2 regions of the Anaerozeibacter quisquiliarum genome follow, and region 1 is predicted to be linked to the other one. Evidence: riboswitches for the same ligand, from Rfam matches in the RefSeq annotation. Region 1 holds a riboswitch; the other holds the start of a gene.
The links. A riboswitch is a leader RNA that binds a small molecule or an ion and turns the genes downstream of it on or off. The one in region 1 is predicted to bind thiamine pyrophosphate.
Positions count from the first base shown of each region.

Region 2: another riboswitch for thiamine pyrophosphate. It lies ahead of thiT (energy-coupled thiamine transporter ThiT); the one in region 1 lies ahead of ACH6CV_RS06670 (ABC transporter permease).

Region 1 covers NZ_JBISDI010000011.1:60,128-75,656, reverse strand. Annotated here, with positions in the region: gene ACH6CV_RS06710 (response regulator transcription factor) at 1-245, opposite strand, end outside; gene ACH6CV_RS06705 (amidase domain-containing protein) at 572-811, shown strand; gene ACH6CV_RS06700 (hypothetical protein) at 910-1,785, shown strand; gene ACH6CV_RS06695 (hypothetical protein) at 2,162-2,917, shown strand; gene ACH6CV_RS06690 (hypothetical protein) at 3,909-4,790, shown strand; gene ACH6CV_RS06685 (TatD family hydrolase) at 4,896-5,615, opposite strand; gene ACH6CV_RS06680 (ABC transporter ATP-binding protein) at 5,612-6,364, opposite strand; gene ACH6CV_RS06675 (ABC transporter substrate-binding protein) at 6,354-7,316, opposite strand; gene ACH6CV_RS06670 (ABC transporter permease) at 7,322-8,074, opposite strand; TPP riboswitch at 8,131-8,261, opposite strand; gene ACH6CV_RS06665 (DUF2156 domain-containing protein) at 8,544-9,515, shown strand; gene ACH6CV_RS06660 (GNAT family N-acetyltransferase) at 9,512-10,363, shown strand; gene ACH6CV_RS06655 (helix-turn-helix domain-containing protein) at 10,366-10,920, opposite strand; gene ACH6CV_RS06650 (L-cysteine desulfidase family protein) at 10,939-12,207, opposite strand; gene ACH6CV_RS06645 (dihydroxyacetone kinase subunit L) at 12,234-12,851, opposite strand; gene ACH6CV_RS06640 (dihydroxyacetone kinase subunit DhaK) at 12,861-13,868, opposite strand; gene ACH6CV_RS06635 (ABC transporter ATP-binding protein) at 13,895-14,605, opposite strand; gene ACH6CV_RS06630 (ABC transporter ATP-binding protein) at 14,598-15,392, opposite strand; gene ACH6CV_RS06625 (branched-chain amino acid ABC transporter permease) at 15,389-15,529, opposite strand, start outside.
Region 2 covers NZ_JBISDI010000024.1:40,652-56,180, forward strand. Annotated here, with positions in the region: gene ACH6CV_RS11605 (alpha/beta hydrolase) at 1-418, shown strand, start outside; gene ACH6CV_RS11610 (hypothetical protein) at 425-1,669, shown strand; gene ACH6CV_RS11615 (DUF6320 domain-containing protein) at 1,693-2,361, shown strand; gene thiT (energy-coupled thiamine transporter ThiT) at 2,632-3,294, opposite strand; TPP riboswitch at 3,405-3,505, opposite strand; gene yfbR (5'-deoxynucleotidase) at 3,842-4,420, shown strand; gene ACH6CV_RS11630 (ABC transporter ATP-binding protein) at 4,613-5,734, shown strand; gene ACH6CV_RS11635 (LacI family DNA-binding transcriptional regulator) at 6,044-7,033, shown strand; gene ACH6CV_RS11640 (carbohydrate ABC transporter permease) at 7,211-8,044, shown strand; gene ACH6CV_RS11645 (extracellular solute-binding protein) at 8,154-9,359, shown strand; gene ACH6CV_RS11650 (carbohydrate ABC transporter permease) at 9,465-10,370, shown strand; gene ACH6CV_RS11655 (ComEC/Rec2 family competence protein) at 10,385-11,332, shown strand; gene ACH6CV_RS11660 (PucR family transcriptional regulator) at 11,542-12,618, shown strand; gene ACH6CV_RS11665 (S41 family peptidase) at 13,018-14,250, shown strand; gene ACH6CV_RS11670 (hypothetical protein) at 14,411-14,920, shown strand; gene ACH6CV_RS11675 (FAD-dependent thymidylate synthase) at 14,963-15,529, opposite strand, start outside.

The sequences.
Region 1 (15,529 bases):
TCCACGGAAGCCTTCGCGCTTATGACGATGACCGGAATGCCGGCGAGCTTCGGCAGCACTTGCTCGCCCGGCAGGCCCGGCAGCATCAGGTCGAGCAGCACGAGGTCGGGCCGGGTGCGCCCCAGCAGCAGCAGCGCCTCCGTGCCCGAAAACGCGCGCAGCACCCGGTAGCCTTCCGCCTCAAGCGCCCGTTCGAGCATGTCCCCGATGTATACGTCGTCGTCCACGATGGCGATCGTCTTCATGGCGCACCTCCGCGCCCATTATAGCAAACCCGCCCGCGCCGGGCAAGCGGGGCAATCGTTTGAACAGGGTGGGCCGAATTTTGCGGCAATCCGCCGGCATCAAACGGCGCGGCGGCCGTCAGGGAGAGACAATGTTATGTTAAATTTTGTTTTTAATGATACATCTGGATCGGTTTGCCTGTCTTTATAGATGGTGTGACCAATGCAAAAGCATTTCACGAATACAGGCGCTTGTCATACGAAATGTTTCGAGGACGACCGAAGTGGGCGCTGTTACGAAAAATCCCGGTAACGATTCGCCCCGCGCAGGAATTCGCGCGGGTTGATTGAGAAAACAGCGGAGCGAGGCGATTGGCGTATACGCGGGAAGAGATAACTTTGTATCTCAGTGTTTGCAAGCGGGAGGCATGCCTAATGATGATGGCCCGCTCTATTGGAGGTGCAACCGGCAGACTAGACAAATTTCCAGAACATTCCGATATGGGGGTGATTTTTATACTTACGGGTCTAAACATCAAAAAGTAGGGCCAGATATGGCGGGACTTTTGATAAAAAAGTGGGCTTAAAGCAGAGCTGGAAAAATTCGATTAATCACCTGGCTTTTCGGCGCGGTTGAGATTTGCGAGCCGCTTCACATCCTGTAATATAATGGAAGGAGCAATGCATGAAATCCTTCATCTCGAAACTTACCTTGGCTGTTTTGCTGATGCTGTTCATCATGCACTTGCGGCCCGCCGCCTCCGCTGAGGCGGTGCGGAGGTATGCGCCGTATGCCGAAGACGTGTTGCTCGTCGAGACATGCAGGGATTATGCCTCCGCGCTCACCTGCTACACATTGTCCGGCTACGACCTGGTGCCGGTATGGGATTTCCGCGAGGACAATTTCGCGATCCTCGCCATGATCCCGCTGCCGGGCATCGATCGGATTGCGCTGGTCGGGCCGAAGAAGCTGATTTTGCTCGACGGCTCGGGCGGGGTCGTGTCCCGCGAGGATCACGATCTGCCCGTCAAGCGTGCTCCGGTCATCCGCTCGCCGCAAAAGCAGGCGGCCCTGATGATCCTGCCCTACGGTAAGGGATACCTGGTGGTCACGGCGCAGGGCTTTGCCCTACATGCGCGCGAATCGATTCGGCAGGATGGAAAGCCGGCCAAACATCCGCTGATTGAACAGTTTTCCATCGACGATCAGGGCCTGATTTCGATATCCGATGACGACGAGCAGTTCTCGATGGGGGAACTTGGGTTGGACGAAGCCTATGTGCTGTCGGAGAACAGGCTATACGGCTTTTCAGAGGCGTATTGGGGCGATGACCAGCCGGGCTGCAAGGTATGGTCCCGGCAAGGCGGTGAGAAACCGGTGCCGACGGCCTTGATCCCCGAACCGGATGACCCATCCAATCACAGCTACAGCGTGACCAACGACGGCGGCGTGATCTTTTGCGGACACCCGACGGGCGAAGCGGGCGCGCCCCGGTTCTGGCGATTGGATATCGAGCGCATTACGTGCGAGCCGTTGGTCGTGAGGGAGATGGCGCCGTGATGATTTGCACCATGTGACCGAAGGGGATTGCTTGATGAAGAGGCTGACCATCCTGCTTTGCTTGTTACTCCTGTGGTGCGCGGCGGCGTATGCGCAGACGCATCCGGCGGCGTTCGACGTCGCGTTGCCGCCCAAGGTTCTGGTGTCCTATGCGATGTACCAGGGGGATTGCGATGTTGCGGACGACGAATCGCATTTGCCATGCGTGGGTGCCGGCGCTGAGAGAGCCGCTCTTCGAGCGCCACAATCCTCCGCTTCATGGGGATCAAGCCTAACTTGCGTGCCATGTCGTTGGATTTGTCTATTCAGGGGAGGGATGACAGTGAGAAAATGGGAGGATACCGGTGGTTCGGATGCGTAATGGAGAACTGTAGGTATGAGCAAAGATGCGCTTGGAAAGGAGATAAGCATGAAAAGGAAGATGTTTGTCACTATGGGCTGTGCGCTGGCGCTATGCCTTTTCGTCCCCGCGTTTACTTTTGCCGCCGAGGTCTCCTTGGGGGATATCGTTCCGTCTATGAAGCGGGTCGTGCGCACATCAGAAGGGAAAGACGTGCAAGTCTATGTGGAAGGCAGGGCGATCGGCAAGGTAACCGGCGATGATCTGCAAGAACTGGTCGATGACTTTGACGAAGATGGCGTCGGGCGTATCACGGTACACGATGTCGTCTATGCCGACGACGCAAAAGATGCGGTATCTGCCCGCGCCGGGGAAGCACAGGGGCCGCCGTATGTTGTGTCTGAAAAAGAGCACAACAAAAAAAAGGGCAAAAAGAAGGAATCCAAAGCGAAGGACGAGTTTGTGATTTCCGTCGCAAAAGGGCAAATGGTGGAACTAGGCTACCGATTTTCAGCGAGCCTTTCAGCCTCGTTAAGCGGTGGGTATCACGATTATGTCAGGCTCAATTTGGCGGGGAAAATAACCTGTGCCATCAGTGCATCCTCGATTTACAAAGGGCCACCCGAGCGCAGCAGCGAAAACACGCGACTATATTACATAAGATTTATGGAATATTCCGGCAAGTACGTACAATATAAGAAATGGCCCGACGGTTCAACGACCGAAACGAGGAGCGGCACCTTCAAAGAGCCCAGCAGGTATTTCAGCGTTTCTGTCGACAAGAAAATTTGAGACAACGCCGCATGAAGCGGGCGCATGCGGGCGAGGTGATTTACGTCAGATTGGGCTTGCAGGATCCGTAATCCTTTCAATGCCGGAAGAAGGATCCACGGATCCTCCTTCCGGCCCGTGCTTCGTACTCAACAATTTGCACAGCGATTTAGCATAGCGCAATTCGTACTATGTGAGCAAAGGAGCCCACAATGCCCCCAATCATTGTAACGCTGCTCACCCTGATCCCCGCTTGTATCCCGTTGTTTTTTCGGGGTTTCGATCCTGCGAAAGTCCAAGCGCGCCGTCCGCTTCAAGGACGCGCGCGTCAGGCGGGTTGCCGCCGGGTGCTGCTTTGTGGAGACGCGATCCTCCTCGTCATGGGCAGGCTGAACGGCATGCGTTGATGCACGAGGATGCGTTCGTCATCGTGTCCGCCTCGGCGCTTGCGATTCCAATCCTTTTGGTGCTCGTGCTCATCGTCAAGTACCGTGTGCGCGAAGAAGCGTGAGGGCTGCCGGAATCCCCTTCGCGGCCTGTCGGCAGAGGCGTGTGATATACGGAAAGGCGATGAACGTGCGCATCGGGTTGATCGTGATGACTTCGCCCGTGCGGCCCGCCGGGAGCGGGCGGATGCCATCCGCCCCTACGGAGGCGGGGTGAGCTCCTCGGCGTGCCTCCCATTCCCCTCCTGGGAGGGGGCCCTCAGGCGGGGTGGTAGCCCCCGCGGGGCGTGGCCTCGTATTTCCCCCGGCGCGGCCCGGCACCGCCCTGGCGTCCTCCGTCCTGCCAACAGGTTACCACCCCGTCGCTTCGCGCCACCCCTCCTGGGAGGGGAATGGAACGGGGCGTGCGGCCCGGCGGGAGCGGTCGGATGCTATCCACCCCTACGGCGGCTCTGCGCGGCGGACGGCGAGAAATGTTCACGGATTGGTCATTCACGCGTTGTCTGTGGCCACCCGCGCATCCTGGCCGACGCAAACGGGAATCAAGTGACAGGAGGAGCGATTTCATGGACCATCTGCTCAGGTGTATGCCGGCGCGGCTGTATGCCACGTCCGCGTGCTCGATTTGGAACTTCCCCTGGCATGTGATGCCGGGCCAATTCCTCATGCGCGCGTTTCGGCGCGTGCGCGATACCGCGAAACGCAATTCGTTTATCGTAGATGAGGATTTCATCTTCTTCCTGTCAAGGTCGCTGTCGGAGGGCGACAGGTACGTCCTCACGGATCACGTCGAGTATCTGTACGCCATGAGGGAGCGAGGCTATACCGACCTCAATATGCGGCTCGTATCCAGGAACAATCCCGGACAGGCCATGCTGGATCGGCTCGAAACCCTTCAGGACGCGGTCGCAAAGAACCATCTGCTTGAGCTGGTCGACAGGCAAGCGTCCCGCCTCGGGCAATGCGCCTTCGCGGGACATACGGATTGGCCGGACGATACGCTGCTGCCCGCGCTTCTTTTGAACGCGCCGGGCATGGAGATGTGGTCGCTTCGAGGCGACCGTTGGATTGAACTGGATCAGCATGTGCGCATCGCGATCTACTACAGGCGCAGGGACGGCGGCGCCCCTTGCGCCGAGGTGTTTTCGTCCGAATACCTGGACGACCTTGCCCAGGGCAGTATCCGATACGTCGTTGACCACGCGCTGGTGCCGGTCGCGCTCGATCTGCCCGAAATGGAGGTGCGCTTTTTGATGCCGCCGGCCGGCGGCAGGTACGCGGACTCAAAATACTACAAGATGGTGACGGACCGCGTCGGCGCGCATGTGATCGACAACGACGACGGTTTCATCCAGAAGCAGTTGGATCATAAACATCCGCGCCGCGAAAGCGCGCGGCTTTATCGGCAAATGTTCGACAAAACGCGGAAGTTATGGGAACTTTCGTGATCGCACGCCGTTAAAGGTGCGGCCCGCCCGATAGACGGTCGCGGCGCGCAAATACCCGTTATCGGGCCAAGCGGGCGTCGACTTGCGGGGGTATGAGCTTGCGCCTCATCCCGCGCCGCCCAGGAAACGGTCGTAATTGCGCTCGAGCGCGGCCTCCGCTGCCTCGGCCGCAATGCCGCGGATCTCGGCGATGGCGCGCGCCTCATCGCGGAGCACCTCCGGCAGCGCCTCGGCGGGCGCGGGGGCGCTTCGCGCCCAGCGCACGGCTTCCATGCCGTCGGATTCAATCAGCAGCCTCTCCAGCGGCGCGAGCGCGGCCACACGGCGCACGGCGGGGTTGGTCCGCACGTCCGGCCCGATCGTGAAATAGCAATCCTGTTCGAGGAAGCCTAAGGGCGGCCGGTCGCAGGAATACCAGTGCACCAGCTTGCGCACGGTATAGGGCCTGAGGATCCGGGCGACTTCTTGCTCCGCGCCCTTGGTGTGCAGCACGACCGGCTTTAAGGTGCGCTGCGCGTAGTCGAGGTTAAAGATCAGCGCCTCGATCTGCGCGCGCATGGGCGTATCGCACCAAGCGGCATCCAACCCGGTCTCGCCCACGACCGGGCATTGATCGAGCCATGGCAGCATATCCTCGGCCGCGTATGCCCCCGCCTTCCATGGATGCAGCGCGCAGCAGGGCGTGAACAGCTTGCGCTGCGCGCAAACCGCCAGCACCGAGCGCGCCGAATCCGGATCGGTGCCGCACATAAGGGTGCGCACGCCGCCGCGAATGCGCGCGTCGATTTCCCATTCATCCCCCAAGTGGGCGTGGGCGTCGATCATGTCCCGGCTTCCCCCTTGATGCTTGCGTATAACGCCCGCCGCAGCGCCCCTTGGTCGTACAGCCAATCGCGCGTGCGCTCCTGCTCGCGCACTTCGACCTCCCGCACGACGCGCGTAGGCGTGCCGCCCAGCACGTAGATTCGATCGCTCAAATAGATCGCCTCGTCCACATCATGCGTCACCAAGAGCGCGGTGCGATTGAGATTCTCCTTCATCGCGGACAGCCAATCCTGCATGTCGCCGCGCGAGATCACGTCCAGCGCCCCGAACGGCTCGTCCAGCAGCAACACATCCGCGCCGCAGAGCGCGGTGCGCAAAAACGCGGCGCGCTGGCGCATGCCGCCCGACAGCTGATTCGGGTAGACGCGCTCGTACCCGGCCAGCCCGAAGGCCGGGAACAACGCCGACGCCCGCTCGCGCGCACGCTTGCTGTCGCCGTGAATCCAGCCGTACAGGCAGGTGTTTTCGAGGATGTTCTTCCACGGCAACAGCAAATCGTTCTGCGGCATGTAGGCCAATCGCCCGCTGCCGCCGTCGATCGGCTGCCCGTCCACCAGCACTCTGCCCGCGTCCGGACGGACGTACCCGGCCAGCAGGTTCAGGATCGTCGACTTGCCGCAGCCCGACGCGCCCAGGAGACTTACGAATTCCCCCTCGGCCACTTGCAAGGAAATATCCTTGAGCAACGGCTTGCGCTCGTAGCGAAAGCACACAGCGCGCAATTCGACCTTCGGTATGTTACGGCTCATGCGCTTCGGGCAGGAACTCGTTGGTGAAAAGCTGATCGGCGGCGATCGTCCGAGCGATCACGCCGTATTCCAGGCAAAACCCGGTATATGCGTCCCACACGCCTTGCTTCATCTCGCCGAAGCGCGGCGCGTCGTCAATGTACTTGTCCGCCAGGTACCGCTGCGACTGGGTGAGCATCTCGATGTCGTAATCGGGCGCGTACTTCGCAAGGATCTTCGCCGCCTCGTCCGGATGCGCCGCCGCGTACGCATAACCCCTCGTCGTCGCGCGCAGGAAGGCGCGCAGCGCGTCCGGGCGGTTCGCAATCATGTCCTCGCTGGTAATCACGACCGGGGTATAGTAGTCGAGCCGGGGATCGAGGTCCTTGATCGGCATGTAGTCGATCGGAAAGCCGTTGACAGAGCATTTGACATTGTCCCAGGCCTCGTAAAACCACATGATATCCGCGCGGTCCTTGAGCGCAGCGAAGCCCGTGCCGTCGGAAATGACCCGATTCAACTTGTTGAAATCCGCGCCTGCGCGCTCCATCACCGCGCGCAACACCGCTTCCTCGCCCGGCCCGCCCCAACCGGCGTAGGTCTTGCCCTCGAAATCCTTGGGCGAGGCGATGCCCCGGCCCGCAAAGCTGGCAAAGCCCGATGTGTTGTGCTGAATGATCGCGGCGATCGCGCGAATCGGCAACGGCTCCTCGGCGGCGCGCGCGACGGTCACGTCCTCCTGATAGCTGATGCCGATCTGACCCGCACCCACGGCGATCAGCGTGCCGGTCGCGCCCCCGGTCGGCTCGACGATATGAATGTCCAGCCCTTCGTCTTTATACCAGAGCTGATCGAGCGCCACATACAGGCCGGTGTGGTTGGTGTTGGCGACATAATCGAGGATGACGGTCAAATCCTCCTGCGCCAGCGCGGGCACGCACAGCGCCAGCGTCAGCACGGCAAGCAAAACAATTTTCTTCACGACAAGACCTTCTTTCTTCTTAAGTGTGGCATCGCGGCCCTGCCCAGCAGTTCCACGACGCCGTTCATCAGGATGGACAGCGCGACGATAATCAGCACGCACGCGAACATCTTGTCCAGCGCATAGCTGTTCTTTACGCGCAACAGGTAGTACCCCAACCCCTGTTGCGAGGCGACCCACTCGCCCACCACCGCGCCGGTGATCGAGTAGGTGGCCGCCACCTTGAGCCCGGAAACCAGCGACGGCAGCGCATAGGGAATCTTCACCAACCCATACACCTGCAGCCGGGACGCGCCGTAGGAGCGCACCAGGTTCACATAATCCGCGCCTGTGCCGCGCATCCCGTCCGCGAAGCCGACGGCGATCGGGAAGAAGCACATCAGCGTGACGGTCAGGATTTTCGGCGCGAGTCCGAACCCCAGGTAGATGATGAGAATCGGGGCCAGCACGATCATCGGCACGGTCTGCGTCACCACGAGGATCGGGTATACCGCTTGGCGAAAGCTGGGAAACGCGTCCATCAATATGCCCAGCGCCAGCGCCAGCACCAGCGCAATCAGCATACCGGAAGCGGCCTCCGCCACGGTCACCCCGGCGTGCCCCGCGAGCGCATATGCGTCGGCCATCAGCGCCCGAATCATACCCGACGGCGTCGGCAGCACGTACGCCGGCACGCGCATCAGCCGCACAAGCGCCTCCCACAGCGCGGCGAGCGCCAGGCACACCCCGGCCGGAAGCAGTTTTTTCACGTGCAATCTCCCCCCTTTCCCCAAAAAACACCGCGACGGTGCACATACCGTCGCGGCAAAAAACGTCATATGTTTCCTGCGTTGGCATTATCCAAATCAGGTAATGCGGGTCGAAACCTTTGGGGCTGTCGTCATGAGCCCCCTGGTTTCCTCTCAGCCTGTCACACAAGCTCCCCGGTATGCCCCATTATTATAATCCCCGATCCGTCCGCCGTCAAGCCCAGAAAACCGCACGGTCGCGGCCAACGCATGTATATGGCGGCGATACGGAATGACCGCCGCCGAAGGGAGGATGCGCCATGCAGCTCACCGCCGCGAAGTTTGGCCGCCGTGAATGAGGCCCCGTTCCCGGTCAAGGCCATCACGCCCGACGCTCTTCTAAAACTGTAGGACTTGCGTGCTTTACAAAGACGTGCTATAGTTCAGGTAGGTACTGAACAAAACCATGAAAAGAGGTTCCGGGTATCTGATGCCAGATTGTAAACAGATCGAATTGGCGGACAGGCAACTTACGGGCGAGGTTCTGTCCGCCGACGACCAATTGCGTTACAAAGAGGTCGAGCTGACCGACAAGCCCTGGATGGACGAGCTGTTCGCCATGGGCGAACGGGGGTCGCTCGAATACAACTTCACCAGCTGCTTCGTGTGGCGGCACGTCTACAAATACCGTATCGCGCGCGTCGGCGACCGGCTGCTGCTGATGTCGGACCCCGAAAATCCGACGTTCCTGTTCCCCGCGGGGCGCGGGCCGATTGAGCCGGCGATTGAGCGCATGGCGCTGTACGCGCGCGCCGCGTCCGTCCCGCTCAAGTTCCATACGGTGCTTAAGAAGGACAAGGACTGGCTCGAGGCGGCCTACCCCGGCCGGTTCGCGTTCGAGGACTTCCGGGATGGGTCCGACTACGTTTACGAGCGGGAACGCCTGGCGACGCTCAAGGGCTCGAAGCTGTCCGCCAAGCGCAACCACATCAACCGCTTCCTCGAAAACCATCCCGATTGGACCTATGAGCCGTTGTCGGCCGCCAACATCGAGGAGACGCGGCGGATGAACATGGCTTGGTGCGTCGAGGCCAGCCGCCGCCAGGCGGCCGATCTCAGCGACGAATACTGCGCCGTGGAGCAGGCGCTGCGCAACTACGACGCGCTTAGGCTATCCGGCGGCTTGATCCGCACCGGCGGCCAGGTCGTGGCATTTTCGATCGGCGATCCGCTGAACGACGACACCTTTTTGGTGCACTTTGAGAAGGCTTTCTCCGACATGCAGGGCGCGTACCCGATGATAAACAAGCAGTTCGTATTGGAAAACTGCATGAATTACACCTACGTAAACCGCGAGGACGACACCGGCGCGCCCGGCCTGCGCAAGGCCAAGCTGTCCTACGACCCGCACCACCTGGTCGAGAAATACACGGCGATCCTCGTGGGCAACCTGAACCCGTGATCCGCCTGGCGCAGCCCCGGGATTACGCGCAGCTTAAACCGCTGTGGTCGCGGGTGTTCGGCGACAGCGCGCAAGCGGTGGATGCTCATTTCGCGCTGCGCCACCGCGACGAGGACATGCTGGTCTGGGCCGAGGACGAGCGGATCTGCGGGATGCTGACGATGCTGCCGTTGACGATCATGCAAAATGATGCGGCCTACCCCGCGCGCTACATCTACGCCGTGGCCACCGCGCCCGAGCGGCGCGGCCGGGGCATCGCCGGCGAATTGCTCGAGCGCGCGGGCGAGTTGATCCTCGCGCGCGGCGAAGCCGCGGCCGTACTGGTACCCGCGTCGAAGAGCCTGTTTGATTATTATGAGAAGCGCGGCTACCGCACCGCCTTTGCGCTGAACGTGGTCGACGCCGACGCCGGTGCGCTGCCGCCCTGTTCCGATGCGGGGACGCTCTCGCCCTGCGCAAGCGCCGACTACACGCGCATCCGCGACCGCGCCTTCGCCCAAGCCGGGCTGTACGCGCGCTGGGACGAGCGCGCGGTCGACTACGCGCTGGGCATCTTGGGCGAGGGCGGCGGGGCTGCTCGCCTGACATTGGGCGGCGGAGAGGGCGTCGCCGCCTGGTCGCGCGAGGATGATTGTGTGCTGGTGCGCGAGCTGGCGCTCCTCGGCATCGACGTGCCCGCCGCGCTCGCGCTGCTGCACCGCGCGGTAGGCGCTCCTTCTTACCGCGTCCGTCTGCCCGCAGGCGCCCAGCCGAACGCCGAAGCGACCCCCTTCGGCATGATCCGCTGGTTCATCCCCGAGCCCGCGCCAATGGACGCGCCGGGCTATCTGTCGCTGGCGCTCGATTAGGTCTACTGGTACGCGTTGATAAGCATCACCACCAGCGGCCGGTCGGTCTCGTTGATGTAGGCGTGGGGCACGTCGGGGATGAAACTGAACACCTCGCCCTCCGCCACGTGATGGCGCTCATCCTTCACCTGCATCACCAGGTCGCCTTGAACCGGAAAACAATGCTCCCAGAGGTTGCTGCCAAAGTGGGGCGCGCTGTCCCAACTGGTATGGGGCGCCAGTTCCTGGCGAATCACCTCGAAGCGGTTGGCCGGGTCATATTCGAGCATCACCAGCAGTTGACAGCCCTTCTTAAACCGGAGCAGTCGCATCTCGCGCTTGTGGATGACCCGGCGCACCTCGCGTTCGGGCGACGCGAACAACTCGGACAGTGAAATCTTCATTCCGCTGTTGATCTTGTTCAAAATGGTCAGCGTGGGACTCTTGCGGCCGCGTTCGATGGCGCTGAGCATGCTCACGCTGACACCCGTCAGCTTCGAGAGCTGCTCGAGCGTCAGTTGGCGCTGCATGCGCAGCTCGCGGATGCGCAGCCCGGTGGGCTTGTTGATGTCTTCCATTCCATTCCCCCGTATCGTTCAGTGTTTGCCCAGCATGATGTTGAGTATTTCCACATCGGTGGCGCGCATGCCCTCGCACCCGAGCCGGCCGATGTTGCGGATCGTGCCCTCGACGCCGCCCTCGACCAGGCCCTCGCCCTCCTTGAGCGCGCGGCCTTCCTTCGCCATATCGTAGCCCATGAGCGCGGTGCTGACGGCGCTGGCGACCTTGGACGCGCAAGAGGACTTCGCGCCGTCGCACACCATGCCGCCGATCGTGCCGATCGAGTTGATGATCGTGTTGCCGATCACTTCGTAGCTCGCGCCGTCCAGGTAGGCGATGCCGGCCGCCGAGGCCGTGGCCGCGCTGACCGCGCCGCAGTAGGCCGACAGGTTGCCGATGAAGCGCTTCTCGTGGATCGAGATCAGGTTCGCCAGCGCCAGCGCCCGGTACAGCCTGTCCCGGGGCACTTTTCTTTCCATCGCGTATTCATAGAGCGGTATGGTGACCGCGATGCCCTGGTTGCCGCTGCCCGAGTTGATTACCACCGGCATCGAGCTGCCGCCCATGCGCGCGTCGCTGCCCGCGGCCGCCTTGGCCGCCGCGCGGCTCGCAAAGTTCTCGCCCGCCGACAGCAGCGTGCGCCCCACCTGCGCGCCCCATGCGTTTTTCAGCCCCTCCTCCGAGATGGCGGCGTTGTACTCGATCTGGCGGTCGAGCAGACCGCGCACGTCGTCCGGATCGAGCTGATCGGCGAACTCGATGATGTCGCGTACGTTGAGCCGCTCCTTATCCACCGGCGCGGCCGCGGCCGCCAGCTCGCCTTGTTCGAGCAGCACCTGCCCGTTCAGGCTGATGTGGTCGAACTGGTTGTGGCGCGTACGGATCGTAACGCGCGCAACATCCGCCCCCCGCGCGGCCTCCACGCGGATGTACAGGCTGCCCTCGTTTTCGGCCAGGTGGCAGTCGCACATGCCTTCGGCGACCAACCGGCGCGTCTCTTCAATGGCTGCGGGGCCCGCACCCTCGATCACCTCGAGCCCCAATGTGTAGTCGCCGCCCACCGCGCCCAGCACCGCCGCCGCCGCGATGCCCATCTGGCCGCCGGAGTTGGGCACCACCACGCCCTTGACGTTCTTGACGATGTTGCCGCTGCAATACACGTCCATGTGATCGGGCACCCCGCCGAGCACATAAGCCGCCCTCGCGCCCGCGAGCGCCACCGCGATGGGCTCGGTACAGCCCATCGCGGGGATCAGTTCGCTTGCGAGGATGGCGATGTAGTTGTCATACGCCGCTCTGTCCATGCATTTCGCTTCTCCTGCGTCTGTGTTTATTCCTGAAATGCCCGTTCGATGCCCTTGACGATCAGCATGCCCGCGACGGAGCCGCCGTCCAGCACGCCGATCGACTTGTCGCCGTAGTACGCGGCGCGCCCGTGCACGGCGCGCATGCCGCGCGTCAACTCGCTGCCGGCCTCGGCGGCGCGCGCCGCCGCCGCCCGCGCGGCCGCCGGGTCGTCCGCGCGGGCAAGGTAGGCCTCGGCCGCCGGGTACAGCGCGTCGAGCACCGTCTTTTCGCCGGGCTTCGAATGCGCGCGCTCCATGATCTTTTCGACGCCCGCCATGAACGAGCGCGCGAACGCCTCAAACGGGGCCTCCGCCTGCCCCTTGAGCGCCTTGGCCATGCCCATGAAGCCAAAGGACAAAATGGTGCCCAGCGACGAGGGCGCGGCTTCGTTAAACGCCGCGCCGCACTTCATGAGCAGCTTGCCCATGTCCTGCTCGTCGGTCGCCGCGAGGAAGTCCCTTACGGCGCAGAAGCCGCCCTCCATCGACAGTCCCAGGTCGCCGTCGCCGTTCTGCTGGTCGAGCGAGATCAGGTAGTCCTTGTTTTCCTCCATCATGCCGCACACCGAATCGACGGCGCGCCGGATCGAGTCGCGGTTCATAAATGCCTCCTACTTGTTCGCGTTTGTGTAAAATGGGGTGTTCGCCGGCGCGCGCAGCAATTCCTTCATCTGCGCGTCCAATTTGAACATGGTCACCGACAGCCCGGCCATCTCCATCGAGGTGGCGAATTCGCCGATGTGCGGCATGAACACGCTGACGAGCTTGGCTGACAGGATTTGATGGATGCGGCGGTAGACGATCAACTGCTCCTCGAGCGGCGTCGCGCCCAGGCCGTTGACCATGATCGACACCTCGTCGCCCGCCTCGAGGTGAAGCTCGGTGAACAGCTTCTCCATGATGGCGTCGGCGATCTCGTCGGCCGTCATCATCTTGCGCACCTCGATGCCGGCCTCGCCGTGGATGCCCATGCCCACCTCGATCTCGTCGTCCGCGATCGAGAACGTGGGCTTGCCCACCATCGGCACGATGCAGGGCGTGAGCGCGACGCCCATGGTGCGGATGTTGGAAAGCGCCCTGCTCGCCACGTCCGCGACTTCATCGAGCGACATCAGCCGCTCGGCGGCCGCGCCCGCCACCTTGAACGCATACACCATGCCGGCCACGCCGCGGCGCTTGTCCTTTTGCGCCTCGGGGCTCGAGCAGATGTCGTCGGCGACCAGCACGGTGCGGGTCTCGACGTCGTCCATCTCGACCATCTCGCAGGCCATGTCGAAGTTGAGCCGGTCGCCGCCGTAGTTGCCGTACAGGCACACGACGCCATTCCCGCGGTCGCAGGCCTTGATGACATCGGCCATCTTCTGCGCCGACGGCGAGGCGAACACATTGCCTACGACGCAGCCGTCCAGCATGCCCTGCCCGACGTAGCCCAGGAACACCGGCAAATGCCCCGAGCCGCCCGCGGTCACGATGCCCACCTTGCCCTCGGGCGCTTCGTAGTTCGACAGGTACATCTGCGGATCGCCGCCTAACAGCTTGACCCGGTCGCCATAGGCCGCGATGATGCCCTCCACCGTCTGAACCGCAAACTGGTCGGGCGCGTTGATGATCTTCTTCATACGATAATCACTCCTATAGAATTATATTAGCCGCCCAGGTATACGCGTTTGACCTCTTCGTTGCGCAGAAGTTCCCGCCCCTTGCCGGTCATTGCAATGCTTCCGGTCTCCATCACATAGCCGCGGTCGGCGATCGACAGCGCCATCGACGCGTTTTGCTCGATCAACAGGATGGTCTTGCCGCCCTTGTTGATGCGGATCAGCAGTTCAAAGATCTCCTCCACCACGATCGGGGCCAGCCCCAGCGACGGCTCGTCCAGCATCAGCAGCTCCGGGTCCATCATCAGCCCCCGCGCAATCGCCAGCATCTGCTGTTCGCCGCCGGACAGCGAGCCGCCCGCCTGATTCTGCCGCTCCTTGAGGCGCGGGAACATCGCGTACACCTCGTCGTAGAGCGCTTGGACGCGCGCCTTCGTCAACGACCGGTTTCCGAGCGACCCGGCCAGCAGGTTATCGCGCACGGACAGCGCGGGGAATATCTTGCGCCCCTCGGGCACATGCGATATGCCCATGTACACGATCTTGTTCGGCGCTGTGCGCGTGATATCGACGCCCTTGAACGACACCCGGCCGCCCGCCTTGGGCACGAGCCCCGACACCGCCATCAGCGCCGTGGTCTTGCCCGCGCCGTTGGCGCCGATCAGTGTGATGATCTCGCCCCGGTTCACCTCGACGCTGATTCCCTTGAGCGCGTTGACGTAGCCGTAGTACACCTGCAAGTCCTCAATCTTAAGCACGCTCGCCCACCCCCTCCACGATCAGGCCCTTGCCGAAGTAGGCCTCGCGCACCGCCTGATCGGCGCGAATCTCCTCGGGCGTGCCCTCGGCGATCTTCTGGCCGAAGTTGAGCACCAAGATGCGATTGCAGGCGTTCATGACGAACTTCATGTCGTGCTCAATTACCAAGATGGTATACCCCTTCCGGCCCAACATCTTGATGAACTCCATGAGCGACTTTGTCTCGAGCGGGTTCATGCCGGCCGCCGGCTCGTCCAGCAGCAGGATCCTCGGGCCCAGCGCCAGCGCGCGCGCGATTTCAACCTTGCGCTGCATGCCGTAGGGCAGCGTGCCCGCCATCACGTCGCCGACCTCATACATGCCGATCTCGCGGAGCACCTCGATGCTCTTCTCAACCGCATACCGCTCGTCTTCGCGGTAGCGGCGGGTGTGCAGCAGCGCGTCGAGCAGGCCTGTGCGGGTGCCCGTGTGGCAGCCGATCTTGACGTTGTCGAGCACACTCATAAACTTGAACAGCTGGATGTTCTGGAACGTGCGCGTCACCCCACGGCAGGCGATCTGCTCGGGCGTCATCCGCGAAATCCGCTCGCCCTCGAGGTACACCTCGCCCTTGGTGGGCGGATAGATACCGGTGCAGCAGTTAAAAAAGGTGGTCTTGCCCGCGCCGTTGGGGCCGATGATGCCGTAGATATCGCCCTCCCTGACCTCCATGTTGACCATCTCGACCGCCTTGAGCCCGGCAAAGTACTTGCACACGTCCACGGCTTTCAAAAGCGTCTCGCTCATTTGAGGGCACCCCCTTGGGCGACTTCCCTGCGGCGCAGCTGCCCGCCGGCCAGCATCGACCGGCTGGTGCCGACCAACCCCTGAGGCCGCAGCCACATCATGCCGATGATGATTAACGCGTAGATCACGTAGCGCCA
Region 2 (15,529 bases), on a different contig from region 1:
CGAGTTTCTGCCCCGGCGGCAGATCCTGCTCTATCCGTCCACCTACGGGGATCACAGCGAGGCGTCCCCCTTCGCGTCCATTCGCGACAACGGCACCGACTTTTTGCTGACCTCCAAGCGGATCGAGGGCTTTATCGATCTGTATATCCGTTCGCCGGAGGACCTGCTTGACCCGTACTGCTCGCCGCTGCTGGCGCCGGACCTCAGAGGCCAACCGCGTACGCTGATCGTCACGGCTGAGTACTGCCCGCTGCGCGACGAGGGCGAAGCCTATGGCGAACGGTTGCGCGCCGCGGGCAATGACGTGGAGATCGCGCGCATCATGGATGCGCTGCACTCGTTCATGATGCTGCCGCCCAGCTTCAAGTCTGTGCGGCAGACGCTCGACATCATCAACACATTCCTGGAAAGGGAGTAGACCCCTATGGGACAGCACAAGTCGTGGAGCCGGCTGGACAACGCCGCGAAGATATTTCCGCCGACGAGCTCCAGGCGAAGCACAAAGGTGTTCCGCCTGGTTTGCGTCTTGAACGAGCCGGTCGACAAGGACACGCTGCAGCGCGCGCTGGAAAGGGCGGTGGACGCGTTTCCCTTGTATCGCTCCGTGCTCAAAAAGGGCTTGTTTTGGTATTACTTCGAGGACAGTGACATCCGAGCGCAGGTGCAGGAGGAGTGCCTGCCCGTGTGCAGCCCCCTGTACAATGTGGATCGGCATGGGCTGCTGTTCCGCGTGTCCTATTTCGGGCAGCGGATCAACCTTGAGGTGTTTCACTCGCTGGCCGACGGGTCCGGCGCGCTGCGGTTCTTACGCGGCATGATCCATCATTACCTGGCGTTGAAGCACGGCCTGACCGGACATCTGGCGGATGACGAGCCCGCGCGGGATCAGGTGGATCAAGACGCTTTCTATCAGTATTACGACAAGTCCGGCGCCATCCCCAAGCAGGACCACTGCAAGGCCTACCGCATTCGCGGCGAAAGATACCCGCGCAACGCTCTGTCAATCACGGAGGGCCTCATGTCCGCGCGGGCCGCGTTGGACAGGGCGCATGAGCATCGGGCCTCGCTGAGCGAGTTCCTGGTGGCGCACCTGATCTGCGCCATCCTCGATGGCATGGCTGTGCGCGACCGCCAGCGCCCCATCGTGATCACCGTGCCCGTGGACCTTCGCAGGTTCTTCCCCGCGCAGACCGCGCGCAACTTTTTCGGCCTGATGCTGGTAAAGATTGACGCCTGCAAGGAGATTCCGGACTTCGAACGGGTGCTCGACATCGTGCGCGAGTCGTTTGAGCGGCAGTTGAGCCGGGATAACCTCAGCATCGCGATCAGCCGCTACTCCGCCATCGAGAACAATCCGTTTATCAAGGCGATTCCGCTGCAACTGAAGATCCCGATCCTCCGGCTCGCCGGGCTGCGCTCAGACCGCGGCGACACCGCCGGATTCTCCAATGTGGGCCGCGTCGTCATGCCCGAAGAGGACGCCCGATACATCCGCATGTTCGGCGTATACTTCAGCGCCAAGCGCCCGCAGGTGTGCGTGTGCTCCTTTGGCGACACGCTGGCCATCAGCATGTCGTCTCCATTGATGGACACGGCGGTGCAGCGGCGGTTCTTCCGCAGGTTGACATCGCTGGGCATCGACGTGCAGGTGATTTCCAATCTTCCATAACGACGCCGAGAGGAGGAGTCCCCATGCTGCGCTGTGAGCACTGCAATATCGGCCTGCCCGGCACACCGTCCGCCTGCCCGCTGTGCCAAGGCGCGCTGACCGGCACGCCCGACGGATCCGGACGCGCGTTTCCGGACCTGCCCAAGAGCGGCCCAAGCGCCCACAGGAGGCTGCTGCAATGGATCGCGTTCGGCACGGTCTGTTTGGCCGCCGTGTGCGCCGCGATCAACCTGATCCTTCCCTCCGGCGGCATGTGGTCACTGTTTGTCGCGGCGGGCGTTGCCAGTCTGTGGACCGATTTGGGCGTGGCGCTGAAAAAGCGGCGCAACTTGCCCAAGGCCATCCTGTGGCAGGTGACCATCATGTCGCTGATCGCGTATCTTTGGGATCGGTTCACAGGCTATCACGGCTGGTCCGTGGATTATGTGCTGCCCATCCTATGCATCTGCGCGATGATCGCCATGACGGTGGTGGCCAAAATCCGAAAGCTCCACATCCAGGACTACATCCTGTATTTGGGGCTGGACTGCGCGCTGGGCATCATCTCGTTCGTGCTGATCCTGACGGGCAGCGTGCGCGTCATCATCCCCTCCGCGCTCTGTTTCGTCAGTTCGCTCATCTTCCTGGCCTTCCTGCTCTTCTTTGAAGGCAAGTCGCTGTGGGCGGAAATCCAGCGCAGAACGCATCTGTAAGAAACGAAAGGGGTTGGGCGGCCGGTGGGGGAGTAGAGGCGACGGGCCGGTCGCGCTTCTCGCCATCCGCCCGCGCTGCGGATCTCATGCCCGCCGCCATCGCGGCGAATCGTAAAAAAGCCGCCTCGCTTTCGCTTAGCGGCTTGTCGGTCAAAGTGTCGTGTCTCTGCCCTTCGAAGCGCCCCGCCGTCATGACCGCAGACCGCCCCGAACGTCGTCAAAAGGCCCTGCCGCAAGTTCAATCGGGGCTTGCGCATCCGTCTTGCGCGGTCAGGGGCGCTCCCTCTCCATCAGATCGACGGCGCGGACGATACCGGGCACGAAGGCCATGGCGAAGCACAGCAGCGCGTCCGGGCCCAGGTAGGTGAGGTTGTAGCCCAGCGAGTACCACAGTACGCTCTGGCCCACCGGGGCGTTCGAGGCGAAGAATATCATACCCGACAGCACCGCCATCGCGTAGCGCCCGAGCGAGGCCAGCACCACGGCGAGCGGTAGCTTGGACCACTTGGGCAGGGGCAGGTACCGGGCGATCGCGCCCAGCGCCAGCGCGCCGAACGCCAGCGGGTAGTCGAGCAGCAGCTGCACCGGATGGATGACGTAGGGATCCTGGATCAGCTGCAGCAGCCCGTAGGCGCAGCCGGCCAGCGCGCCCGCCGCCGGGCCGTAGGCCAGCGCAAAGGCAATCAGCGGCAGCATCGACAGCGGGGTCACCGAGCCGCCCTGGGGCACCCGGTACAGCCGGATGCCCGACAGCACGAACGATAGCGCGATACACATCGCGGCGACGGCCAGTTGGCGGCTGCTCCAATTCTGTTTCTTGCGGCCGGAAGCCAGCAGCGCTACGCCTGCCGCCAGCAGCGCAGCCACGATCGCCCAAGCGTACCAGTGCACTTCCATGAGTTTCTTGACGGCGCCCGCAAACCATTCGTTCATATCGGTATCCTCCCGTAATGTGTTTACAACTGCCGCTTCGGGCGGTATAATGGGTAAAAATGCCCGCATGCCCATTCGGACATGCGGGAAACGGCGCTCCGCGGGACGCGCCCGCTCGGCCTCCGCTTCCCTACGGTGGGATTACCCACTTCAGGTTCCAAGGGACCGAGCCTTCGCTCATCTCAGCCTTGCGGCGCCCCCAGCGGTACTTGCACCCCCATTGTAGGTCGAGCGAGCCGGGCTGTCAAGGGGGATTTTGAAAACTGCGCGGTAACTGCCCGCATACCTTCCCCGGGAGGTTTGGAGGAGAGGGCCGGGGTTCCGCGTTCAATCGTAGGTGCCGGCTCTGCCGGCGCCTGTGGATTCCCCCAGAGGGCGCGCTTGCCCTCGCTCAATTCGCGATGGTCGCCCCACGCCATCCGGCGTGGATGCTCGCTTGCTCATTGGACTGGCGCCCTCTTCCTCGCCCACTGGGCGCGGTCGGGCGCGTCCCGACGGGGAATCGATTCCGGCAGCAGGATTCGCGTGACCGACGAAAGGAGGAAGCATGTCCAACCATTTTTTCGCCTATATGGCCCGGATGAAGCTGATTAAACGCTGGGGACTTCGGCGCAACACGCGCGAGGAGAACGACCAGGAGCATTCGCTGATGGTGGCGATGATCGCCCACGCGCTGGCGGTGCTGCGCAACACCCGCTACGGCGGCAGCATCGATCCGGGCGAGGTGGTGACGCTTTCGATCTACCACGAGGCGGGCGAGGTAATCACCGGCGACCTGGCCGCGCCGATCAAGTACTTCAACCCCGGCATCAAGCGCGCCTTCAAGGACATCGAGCGCATGGCAAGCGAACAGCTGCTCACCTACCTGCCGGGCGATCTGCGCGGCGCATTCGAACCGTTGCTTTTTCCGGATGAGGGCAGCGAGGTCTGGAAACTCGTCAAGGCCGCCGACAAGATATCGGCCTATTTGAAGTGCCTTGAGGAACTGGGCTACGGCAACGACGAGTTTGTGCGCGCACAAAAGCACTTGCTCGAGGAAATTGAGGCGACCGGCCTTCCCGAGGTTTCTGACTTTATGCGTGAGTTTACCCCGAGTTTCTTGTTGTCATTGGATGCGCTGAACTGAAAACCGATAGATTTCTTGGATTTCATTATCGATAATGATACCGAGGGAGGGCGGAGTATACCATAATGCCAAACAAAAAACAAAATATTTGTGAAGTATAGGGGCTGGATATTTCGGCCCTTTGTCGTTATAATTTTCATATTACCGAATGTCGGTGTTGGATTTGCAAGGCGACGTTAAGGAGGAAGATCAATGGCGAGTCTGTCTCTGAAGCACATCTACAAGGTCTATCAGGGCGGCGTCACCGCGGTGAGCGACTTTACGCTGGACATCGAGGACAAGGAGTTCGTCGTGCTGGTCGGGCCGTCCGGCTGCGGCAAGTCGACCACGCTGCGCATGGTGGCCGGCCTCGAGGAGATTTCCGAGGGCGAGCTGTTCATCGGCGACCGCTTGGTCAACGACGTCGCGCCCAAGGACCGCGACATCGCGATGGTGTTCCAAAACTACGCGCTCTATCCGCACATGACCGTGTTTGACAACATGGCCTTCGGCCTCAAACTGCGCAAGACCCCCAAGCAGGAGATTGAGCGCCGCGTGCGCGAGGCCGCCAAGATCCTGGACATCGAGCACCTGCTGGGCCGCAAGCCCAAGGCCCTGTCGGGCGGTCAGCGCCAGCGCGTGGCGCTCGGGCGCGCCATCGTGCGCGAGCCCAAGGTGTTCCTGATGGACGAGCCGCTGTCGAACCTCGACGCCAAGCTGCGCGTGCAGATGAGAACCGAGATCACCAAGCTCCACCAGCGCCTGCAGACCACCTTCATCTACGTCACCCACGACCAGACCGAGGCCATGACGATGGGCTCGCGGATCGTAGTCATGAAGGACGGCTTCGTGCAGCAGGTGGATACCCCGCAGAACCTGTACGACTTCCCGGTCAATCAGTTCGTGGCCGGCTTCATCGGCACGCCGCAGATGAACTTCTTCAAGGTGCGCTTGGCGAAGGAAGCGGACGGCGTCTATGCGGTGTTCGCGGACAACCGCATCAAGATCCCGGCGGGCAAGCTTCAAAAGTTCAACTCCGACAGCTACATCGGCAAGGAAGTCATCATGGGCATCCGCCCCGAGAACATTCACGACGACGACTCCTTCCTCGCCGCCTCGCCCGATACCGCGATCGACGTGGCCGTCGAAATTGTGGAGCTGATGGGTTCGGAGACCTACCTGTACCTCAAGACCTCCGGCAAGGACGGCAACGTCGTCGCCCGCGTTGACCCGCGCACGACCTCGCGCACCGGCGATAAGATCCGCGTGGCGTTTGACGCCAACCGGCTGCACTTCTTTGACGCCAACACCGAGGCCACCATTCTGAACCGCTGACGCGGTCGCGTGAATCCGCCGGCCAGAGCCCCGAAAACTCAGTGTTTTCGGGGCTTTTCCCTGCCGGGGCATACATGATTCCGGAATGAAACCCCTTACATCCTCGAGGCTGTTGGTGACTTTCTGGATAAAATAGATGATTGATTTTATGGCATATCAACGAATTCATAAGAATCCCGCTTTCGTGGTTGATTTTTTGTGGCTTTCATGATACCCTGCATACATAAGAAATTTGATTCGGGGGAGCGGGGATGTTTTTTTTGAAACGTAATGTAACCACTTACATTTGGAAGAAGCGGAGAAAAACCATTGAATTCGACCATTTATGACGTGTCAAGACTCTCGGGGGTCTCCACGGCTACGGTTTCCCGTGTATTTTCCGATCCGGAGCGGGTGCGGGAAGGAACCCGGCGCAGGGTGCTGGAGGCCGCCGAGGTCTTGCATTACCACCCCAACGCCATCGCCAGAGCCATGGCCAAGCAGAGGACCGATAAAATCGCGTTCCTCATCTGCAAGCAGCGCGCCACCATTCTGGATGAATTCTACGCCGGAATTTGCGACGGAATCATGCAGGAAACCAACAAGACGGACTATCAACTGCTGATTTCCACGGCTGACGCGTGGAAGACGACAGCCGGCACGGCCCAGCGCAAGCAGATCGAGGGCGTGATTCTCGGCGGCAACGCCCAGGCGGACATGGTCTTGGAATTCCAGAACCAGCATATCGCGGTGGTGCTGGTCAACAGCCGGATTCCCGGGCTGGACCTGCCCTGCGTCCTATCGGACGAGGAGGGCGGCGTCCGACAGATTGTGGAGCATCTGTGGGATCGGGGGCACACCCGGATTGCCATGCTTGCCGGCCGACTCTCCCCCTACATCAGCAGCGAGCGCTACAACGCGTTTTTGAAGGCCATGCGCCAGAAGGGAATCCCGGTGGATTCCCAAAGCGTGAAGATGTGCAGCCCTGACGTGGAGAGCGCCACCCGGGCGGCCACGGAGCTGCTGACCGGATCCCGGCGGCCCTCGGCAATCTTCGCCTCCAACGATGTCATTGCCTCCGGAACGCTGAAGGCCGCGGCGCGGCTTAAGGTCAAGGTGCCGGAAGAACTGGCGGTGGTTGGCTACGACGACTCTGCGCTGTGTACGATGCTGGAGCCGGAGATGACCTCCGTACACACCCACCGCCATCGGATGGGGAGGCTCTGCGTGGAGCGGCTCACCGCCCTGCTTAAGGGGGAGGAACTGACGGAGCCGACCACCATCCTGCCTGCGGAACTGGTCATCCGGGGAACGACATAGGGAGCCGCCGATCTATTCTGACGCCGGCTGGCGGGCGCTTTTTCGCCCGCTCGTTCCTGCGAAACGCCTGACGTAGCGCTGCCGCGTCTGCGCATTTTTCAGGAACAATCGGGTGAAAGATCCCTACGCCATGAGGGTCCGAATCAATCGGCGCCTACCTGGGGCTGAGGAGGAAATATGAAGAAAAAAGTCGGGATCGTCCTTCGCGGATTGACGGCGATTATTCTGCTGGTTATCACCCTGTTTCCCATCTATTGGCTGGCGGCGATGGCCATCCGGCCCACCAGTGAGATGACGGGTCATATTTCCGTCGTGCCCCATACGCTGACAGGGGAGCATTTCTCCCGGCTGTTTACGGATAAAGGGTTTGGCCGGGCCATCCTGAACAGCCTTGAGGTCACCGGCATATCGCTGGTGCTCTCCCTGGCGTTCGGCCTGTGCGCGGCGTACGTCATCGCCCGGCACAGGTTCCGCTTCGGGATGAAAAAGCCCCTGACCTACTGGGTGCTGCTGGTGCGGATTCTGCCTCCGGTGGCGTTCACCATCCCCCTGTATACCATGTTTTCCAAGATGGGCGTGCTGAACACCAAGCTCCCTCCCGCTCTGGCCTGCGTACTGATTAACATCCCCCTGACCATATGGTTCATGATCGGCTTCTTTCAGGATCTGCCCGAGGACATTGAGGAGAGCGCCCAGATCGACGGGGCCACGGAGTGGCAGCTCTTCCGGAGAATTGTCCTGCCCTTGGTGGCCCCCGGCGTGGCGGCCATCGCCATGCTGTCGTTCATGTACGCGTGGAACGAATATACCTACAGCATCATCTTCGTGCAAACGCCCGCCAATTACACGGTTCCCCTGGCCCTGGCGGTGCTGAATACGGAGGATAACCTTACCAACTTCGGTCTGGTGGCTTCCGGCGGCGTGATTTCCGTCATCCCCATCGCCCTGTTTGTGATCTTTGCGCAGAACTATCTAATCAGCGGTTTATCCAGCGGTGCTGTAAAAGAATAGCCCAAGGAGGTGATCTCCGCCCGGCCCCCATCCAATGCTTGCAGTGTGCCCGATGCAAGTTGTCCAGGCTACCTCGGGTACGGACTCTATATATATGAGGAGGAGAATCATGAAGAAGTTATTTGCCCTTGCCCTCGCGCTCGCCATGGCCCTTTCTCTGGCCGCCACTGCCGCCGCCGAGCCCGCCAAGCTGACCCTGATTCTGCGGGGCGGGAACTACGCCGAAGCGATTAAGGCCGGACTCCCCGATTTTGAGGCGCAGAACAACGTGAAGTGCGAAGTGCTGGAACTTGCCTTTGACGACCTGCACAGCAAGATCGCCCTGGACGCGGTGAACAGCCAAGGCGCTTATGATCTGTGCATGGTGGACGGCTCCTGGATGGCGGAGTTCACCGCCTATAACGTGCTGACCAATCTGTCCGAGCTCGGCTACAGCTTCGACGACGACATCATCCCCGAGACCACCACGATATGCAAGGTGGGCGACGACATTTTCCTGGCCCCCTATTTCGGCAACGTAACCGTCATGCTGTACAACAAGCAACTGCTGGCCGACGCGGGCGCTACCGTGGAGAGCCTTACGACCTGGGAAGGGCTCGAAAAGGTAGCCCAAGCCGCCAACGCCGCCGGTAAGGATGGCTTCCTGATTCGCGGAGGCTCCCCGGACAACATCGTCTCCGACTTTATCCCCCACCTGCTGTCCCAAGGCGGCTGGCTTGTCGACGCGGACAACAAGCCCACCGTCGACACGCCCGAGTTCAAGGCCGCCATGGAGGCGTATCTTAAGCTGTATAAGCTGGGCGACACCAAGGACAAGGACGACATCGTAGCCGCCATCGACAACGGCGACGCGGCGCTGGGTCAGGGATGGCCCGGCTGGTATGTCCCCAAGGCCGACAGCAACGCCAGCTACACCGTAATCCCCACCAAGCTGAGCGACGCCGACAGCGACAAGAAAACCTCCATGTACGGCGTGTGGACCGTGGGCATCCCCAATAACAGCCAGAACAAGGAACTCGCCCTCAAGCTGCTTACGTACATCATGAGCCCCGAGGTACAGTTGGCCTCCATCGACAACGGCGGCGTGCCCTGCCGGTTCAGCTCCCTGCAAAACAAGGACGTTCTGGCCAAATTCCCGCATCTGGAGATCGTTTGCAACGCCCTCCAGTCCGGTGTGTATCGCCCCGTGATCGAGCAATGGAACGAGTTCACCACCATTTTGGGCACCGAAATGGACAACATCATTCAGGGCACCAAGGACATCGATCAGGGTCTGAAGGACGCACAATCCGAAGCGGAAGCCTTGCTGGCTTAACGAGGCACGCAGCTCGCGCAGGGGCGGCTAATCGCCGCCCCTGCGGGGGAACCGTATCCCATCGAATAAGGGTTTTGATTGTGCATTTTGAGAGGGGGCAATTCTATGGAACGAAAACTTACGGCGAAGAAAAGCGCCGGAAGCTCCCCCCGATTGGGTGAGAAAACTTTTCCCCGCCTGATGATCGCCCCGGCGCTGGCGGTTATGGGGATTCTGACGGCGTATCCTCTGGTCTTCACATTCCTGTATAGCTTTACTGATTACAATTATCTGAAAGGCCCCGACTCGGCGAACTTCGTCTTTCTGAAAAGCTACCTCTCTCTTTTTCGCAACGCATATTTCCACCAGGCGGTTCTGAACACCATCCGGTTCACCCTGCTGGCGGTGGCTTTTGAGATGGTGCTGGGCTTGCTGGAGGCGGTTTTTGTAAAAGGTTTGCGCTGGGGGCAGAAGATCATGCGCACGCTGCTGCTGCTGCCGTATCTGCTGCCCGCCGTGACGGTGGCCCTGAGTTGGAAGATGATGCTCTCCTCCAACTACGGTATCGTGAATCAGGCGCTCGGCGCGGTGAACCTGCCGGTGTTCAACTGGTTCATGGATACCCGCACGGCCTTCGGTACCATCTTGGTCATCGATGTCTGGCAAAACACGCCCTTTGTGTTTCTGCTGCTCTACGCGTCCCTGCAATCCGTATCGGAGAGTCAGTACGAAGCCGCCCGCATCGACGGCGCGGGCGTCGTTCAGCAGTTCTTCTATGTCACGATTCCCAACATCAGAAGCGGCATTGCCCTTTGCGCGTTGCTGCGCACCATCGACACCTTCCGCCTCTTCGAGAAGATCAACATCCTCACCGGCGGCGGCCCGGCGGGCACCACCTCATCCATCACCCAGTTCCTGTACAACTACGGCATCAAGAACCTGAAGTTTGGGTTCGGCAGCGCCGGCGCCATCGTGATGACGCTGCTGGTCTTGATTCTGTCCGGCTTCTACATCAAAAAGGCGATCAGATAATGGAGCATATGAAATTGACATTTGTCAATGTGGGCTACGGCGAGGCCATTTTGGCAGAGTGCCCCTCCGACGGCGGGTTCACCATGTTGATCGACGGGGGCGGCGCCGAGCCGACGGAATACGCGGGCAGCCGCACCGGGCGGATAACGCTGGCAGGGTATCTCAAGCGGCGGGGTATCCGGCGGCTGGATATGCTCTTGAGCACCCACATCCACGAGGACCATGTCTGCGGGCTGTTGGCGGCGACGGAAGAAGCGCCTCCTGCCCGGATGTGGCAGGCTCTGCCGGAGGATTTCTGGCGCGAAATGGAGGAACTCCCCTCTGATCTGGCAAAAAACGCCTCTATGGATAAATTTCTTCGGGCGCTGTCGGCTTACCGAACCCTATGCCGGAGGCTGACGGAGAGGGGCTGCGAAGTCCTCAGCGTCTCCGCCGGGTTTACGGCGCAGCTGTGCCCGGGGCTGACGGCCAGGGTATTGGGGCCGGGCGACGACCGCGCCGCCGACCTGGCCCGGAGGCTTCGGGATGTATACCACCAGCCGGATTCCCGCGAGAAAGAGCGGCGGCTGGCCGCGATTGACGCCGACATGAACAATTATAGCGTGATGTTGTCATTGAACTACCGAGGCACCAGGCTCCTGCTGCCGGGGGATACCAACAACATGGGCTACGGGGGGCTGGAGACTGAGCTGCGGGCGGATTTGTTCAAGCTGGGCCACCACGGACAGAAGGACAGCGTAACGCCCGAGCTACTGGAGGCGATCGCGCCGCGCCACGCCGTATGTTGCGCGTCCAGCGACCGCCGCTATAACAGCGGCCACCCGGATGTGCTGGCCCTGTTGCGCCGCAGTGGCGTCCGCTGCTGGTTTTCCGACTGTCCGGAGGGAGAGGGCGTACCGCCCCACCGGGCATTGACTTTTGACATCGGTTCCGGGGTAGAGATCAGCGGCGATTATCAGTAGGATAGGCATTTCACACCCGCAGGCGTTCCGGTACATCGCATCCGACGATCGCCTCCGGGTTATATTTGTATGAAATTTCTCCAGTTTGCACAATTTTCCTTGTCAGCGAGCCCTTGGTGGCATATACTATATATTGTAGGGCCAACTTGTCCATACCCACAAATTCGCCCCCCCGCTCAGCGGGCGACGAGGCGCATGGAGGCATTCCTATGTATCTAGACCATCGGGTGATCGCCAAAATCGCGCGGCTTTTGTCGCGCATCGATATGAACGTGATGCTGCTGGACAACTCGGGCCAGGTCATCCTGCCGGAGGACAACCACCGCGAGTTTACGCTGCCCGAGGCGCTTCGGCAGAATCCGACCGAACCGCTGGTGTACGGCGGGTTCACGCTGATCGGCACCGAGGGCGCGCAGCCGCTGTTTTTGTGCCTGCCGGGCGATTCGACCGACGTCGGCAACTGTGCGATTCTGTCGGCGGAACTGATAAACATGCTCACCCGGGTCGATCTGCCGCACGCCGACCGCGAGCAAAGCTACCGCTGCATTTTGCGCGACGAGGTGGAGGGCGCGGAGCTGGAATCGCTGGCGCTCGAGCACTCGATCGCGCTCGACAAGAGCCGACTGGTGCTGGTGGTGCATCTGGGCAGCCTCGACACCGAGCTGGCGCTCGGCATCCTGAGCAACGTGGTGTCCGAGGAGGCGGGCGACGCGGTGGTGGAGCTCGACCGCCACACGGTGGTGCTCATCAAGCAGCTCGATGAGCAGAGCGAGTACGAGGAGATGGAGCAGCTGGGTCTCGCGATCGAGAGCACCTTCGTCAACGAGACCAGCCATCCGGTCTACATCGGCATCGGCGAGCCCAAGAAGCAGCTGTCGCTTTTGTCGGAGTCGTTCCGCGAGGCGCGCCGCGCCATCGACGTGGGGCGCATCTACCGCTCGGAGGAATACGTGTTCGTCTACCGCAAGCTGCTGCTCGAGCGTTTCCTGGCCGACGTGTCGGTCGACATGCGCGGCCAGTATAACCAGATGATGTTCAACCGCAAGACCGCGCGGCTGTTCAACGAGGAGATGATCCACACGATCGAGAAATTCTTCGAGAACAGCCTGAACCTGTCGGAGACCGCGCGTCAAATCTACATCCACCGCAACACCTTGGTGTATCGGCTGGACAAGGTGCAGCGCGTGATCGGGCTGGATCTGCGCAAGTTCGACGACGCGGTGACCTTCAAGATGATGATGCTGCTGGGCAAAAACGCGAACGATCGCGGCAGACTGTACGCATAAACGCGTCACGCGAATCCGGCTGAGGCCGTCTTTGCGTGAGATGGATCCCGGGGCCGCCTAGCCTGTCGGGCCTGCGGGGGCGCGCCCGACCGCGCCCAGTGGGCGAGGAAGGGAGGGCGCCAGCCCAATGGGCACGCGATGCCGAGGGATATCAAGCGAGCACGGGGCGACCATTGCGAATTGAGGACGGCTGCGGCCTCCCTTGGTCGCAATCGCATTCACGCCCTTCGTACACGCCGGCGGGCGCGTCGTTCCGGGAGGCTCCCAACCCTCCCAAGACCCTCCCGGTTAGAGAGCAGAAGACGAACGGTGGGGATGAACCTCAACATGCGCGCCTGCTATCCGGCATAACCTTGTTCGTGCCGGACAGGCGTAATTTTTTGGCGTGGAGGCGGGCGCATGCGCAAGCGAACCATCGTGATCTTGGCCGTCGTGTGGATGGTTGTGCTGGTGGCCGGGGTGTCCTCGGCGGTGACCATGGCGCTGGTGGGCGCGCTGCCAGGGCCCTCGGCGGGCGACGCGATGCGGGTCACGCAGCAGGAATACGAGCGGCTCGAGCGTTACGAGCGCCTGGACGAGGTGTTCCGGGAGCTCAAGGGGCGCTATTATACGGAGCTGAATGAAGACGAGCTGGTGCTGGGCGCGGTGCGCGGCATGGCGGCCTCGGCCGGCGACCCTTACACCTTCTACTATACGCCCGAAGAGATGAACGAGATGGTCGAGCACTCGAAAGGGCTGTACGAGGGCGTGGGGTTGCTGCTGTCGGGCGACAAGGCCGGCAACGTCGTGGTGCTGCGCGTGTTTCACGGATCGCCCGCCCACGAGGCCGGGGTGTTGCCGGGCGACATGGTGCTCAAGGTCAACGAGCAGGAGGTGTCGGCCAGAACCGACCGGGCGCTCGACGAGGCGATTGGCCGCATCAAGCGCGACGAAAGCGAGACGACCATGCTCACGATCCGGCGCGGCAAGGAACTGCTCACGATCGGCATGGGCAAGCGGGCGGTGCGGATCGACCCGGTGCAGTATGAGGTGCTGGAGGACTCGGTCGGCTACATCGTGATCTACCAGTTCATGGGCGACGACGTGGGCGGGTTCAAGCAGGCGGTGCGCGCGCTCAAGGATGCGGGCGTAACGAGGCTGATTATCGACGTGCGCTCGAATCCCGGCGGGCTCCTGAGCGACGTGGTGGACATCTGCGACCAGCTGATGGGCCAGGGCCTGATCGTCTACACGCAGGACCGGGACGGCCGGCGCGAGGATTACTTCTCCGACGCGGCGCTGTGGGACGTGCCGATCGCGGTGCTGGTAAACTCGATGTCGGCCAGCGCGTCGGAGATCCTGGCGGGCGCGCTTAAGGATGCCGGCCGCGCGATCATCGTGGGAGAGAATACCTTCGGCAAGGGCATCGTACAGACGCTGGTGACGTTCAAGCCCGACGGGGCGGGGATGCAGCTGACCACGGCGCGCTACTTCACGCCGTCGGGCAAGAGCATCCACGGCGTGGGCATCGCGCCCGACATCAAGGTCGAGCTGACCGGCGAAGCGCCGCTGCACACGGGCGTGAACCTTGTGCGCGACAGCCAGCTCAAGGCGGCCTACGACGCGCTGGTGGGCGGAAGGCAAGGATACTGATACCGCACATGAATGCGTCGTCGCGCCGGATCTTTTTCCGTCCTGCCGTGTCGCTCTCCGCTCACCGCAGCGCCGCTACGGCTCCAGCTCCTTGCAGGACGAAAAATCTTTCGCCGCTTTGGACTCATTCATGTGCTCCGTTGGTATAAGGAGGTACGGCATGGAACGGAAGGGATGGGGTCGCGCGCTGATCGGGCCCGGCGCGATCACCGTTGCGGTGCTGCTGCTGATGCGGGTGAGCTGGATAACGATGAACCTGGCGGCCGGCTACGCGGCGGAGGCGCTGGGTGCGTTGGCGATGGCGCTGGCCGTGCGCGGCGGGCGGCGACAGGCGGCGTCTGTACTGGCGGCGCTGGGCGTGTTGCTTGCCTGGCTGCTCGACCTGATCGACGGCGCGATGGCGTTTACGTATGTTGCCGCCGGCCTGATGATGGCCGAGGGCTACATACGGGCGGAAAAGCTCCATCCCGCCGCGCGCGCCGTCGTCGGCGCGGCGGCCGCCGTGCTCGCAATGGCGCTGGGCACCGCGCTGACGCTGCTGAACGCCCGCACCATGACGCCGGGCGCCGCGCTCGGCTACGCCTTTGCGCGCCAACTCTGGCGCGCGGCGGCGTACCTGGTGGGAGGATATATAGGGCTAAGGCAGGGGCGGGAAGGGCGAACCCCGTAGGGGCGGCCTGCGGCCGCCCACCCTGTCGGCGCGAGACTACATTTATAATGTTTTGGGCCGCCCGCAACTCAATCGCCCTTCGGGGCATCGACCGGTCACGGCGCAGCCGGGGCCGTACCAGCGGAACAATTCGGGGAAGGAACCGGTGAGCTTTCGCAGCATCTCCTGCGAAAAAGCGCGAATCTCCCACTGCGCGCGCTCACAGGTGCGCAGCCGCATGAAGTGCGAAAGCTCCCGCGCATTCATCGTCAGCATCAGCCGGGCCGTATGTCCGCTGAGCGCGAAATAGCTGAGCAATTCGGGGGCCAGGCCGTCCTCGCCGAGCGCGCGGGCGGTACGTTCGTTTGCACGGAACGCAACCTCGTAGCGTTCGAGCGCCTCGCCGCCCTCCGCGGCGACCGTTTCCGGCAGCACGTACCGTCCCCGGTTCAGCGTATGCAGCGCCGGCTCGAACAGCGGCGACTGCATGCGGTGGCGCGCGAAGTGGGTCACGCAGGCCTGAGACACGCCTTCGAGCAGGAAGGTGTAGCAGAGCGCCTCGAGCTCGCGCGCGCGGGCGTCGCGCGTGAGCTCGCGCAGCTCGTCCATCCGGTAGCGGCCGGTGAAATC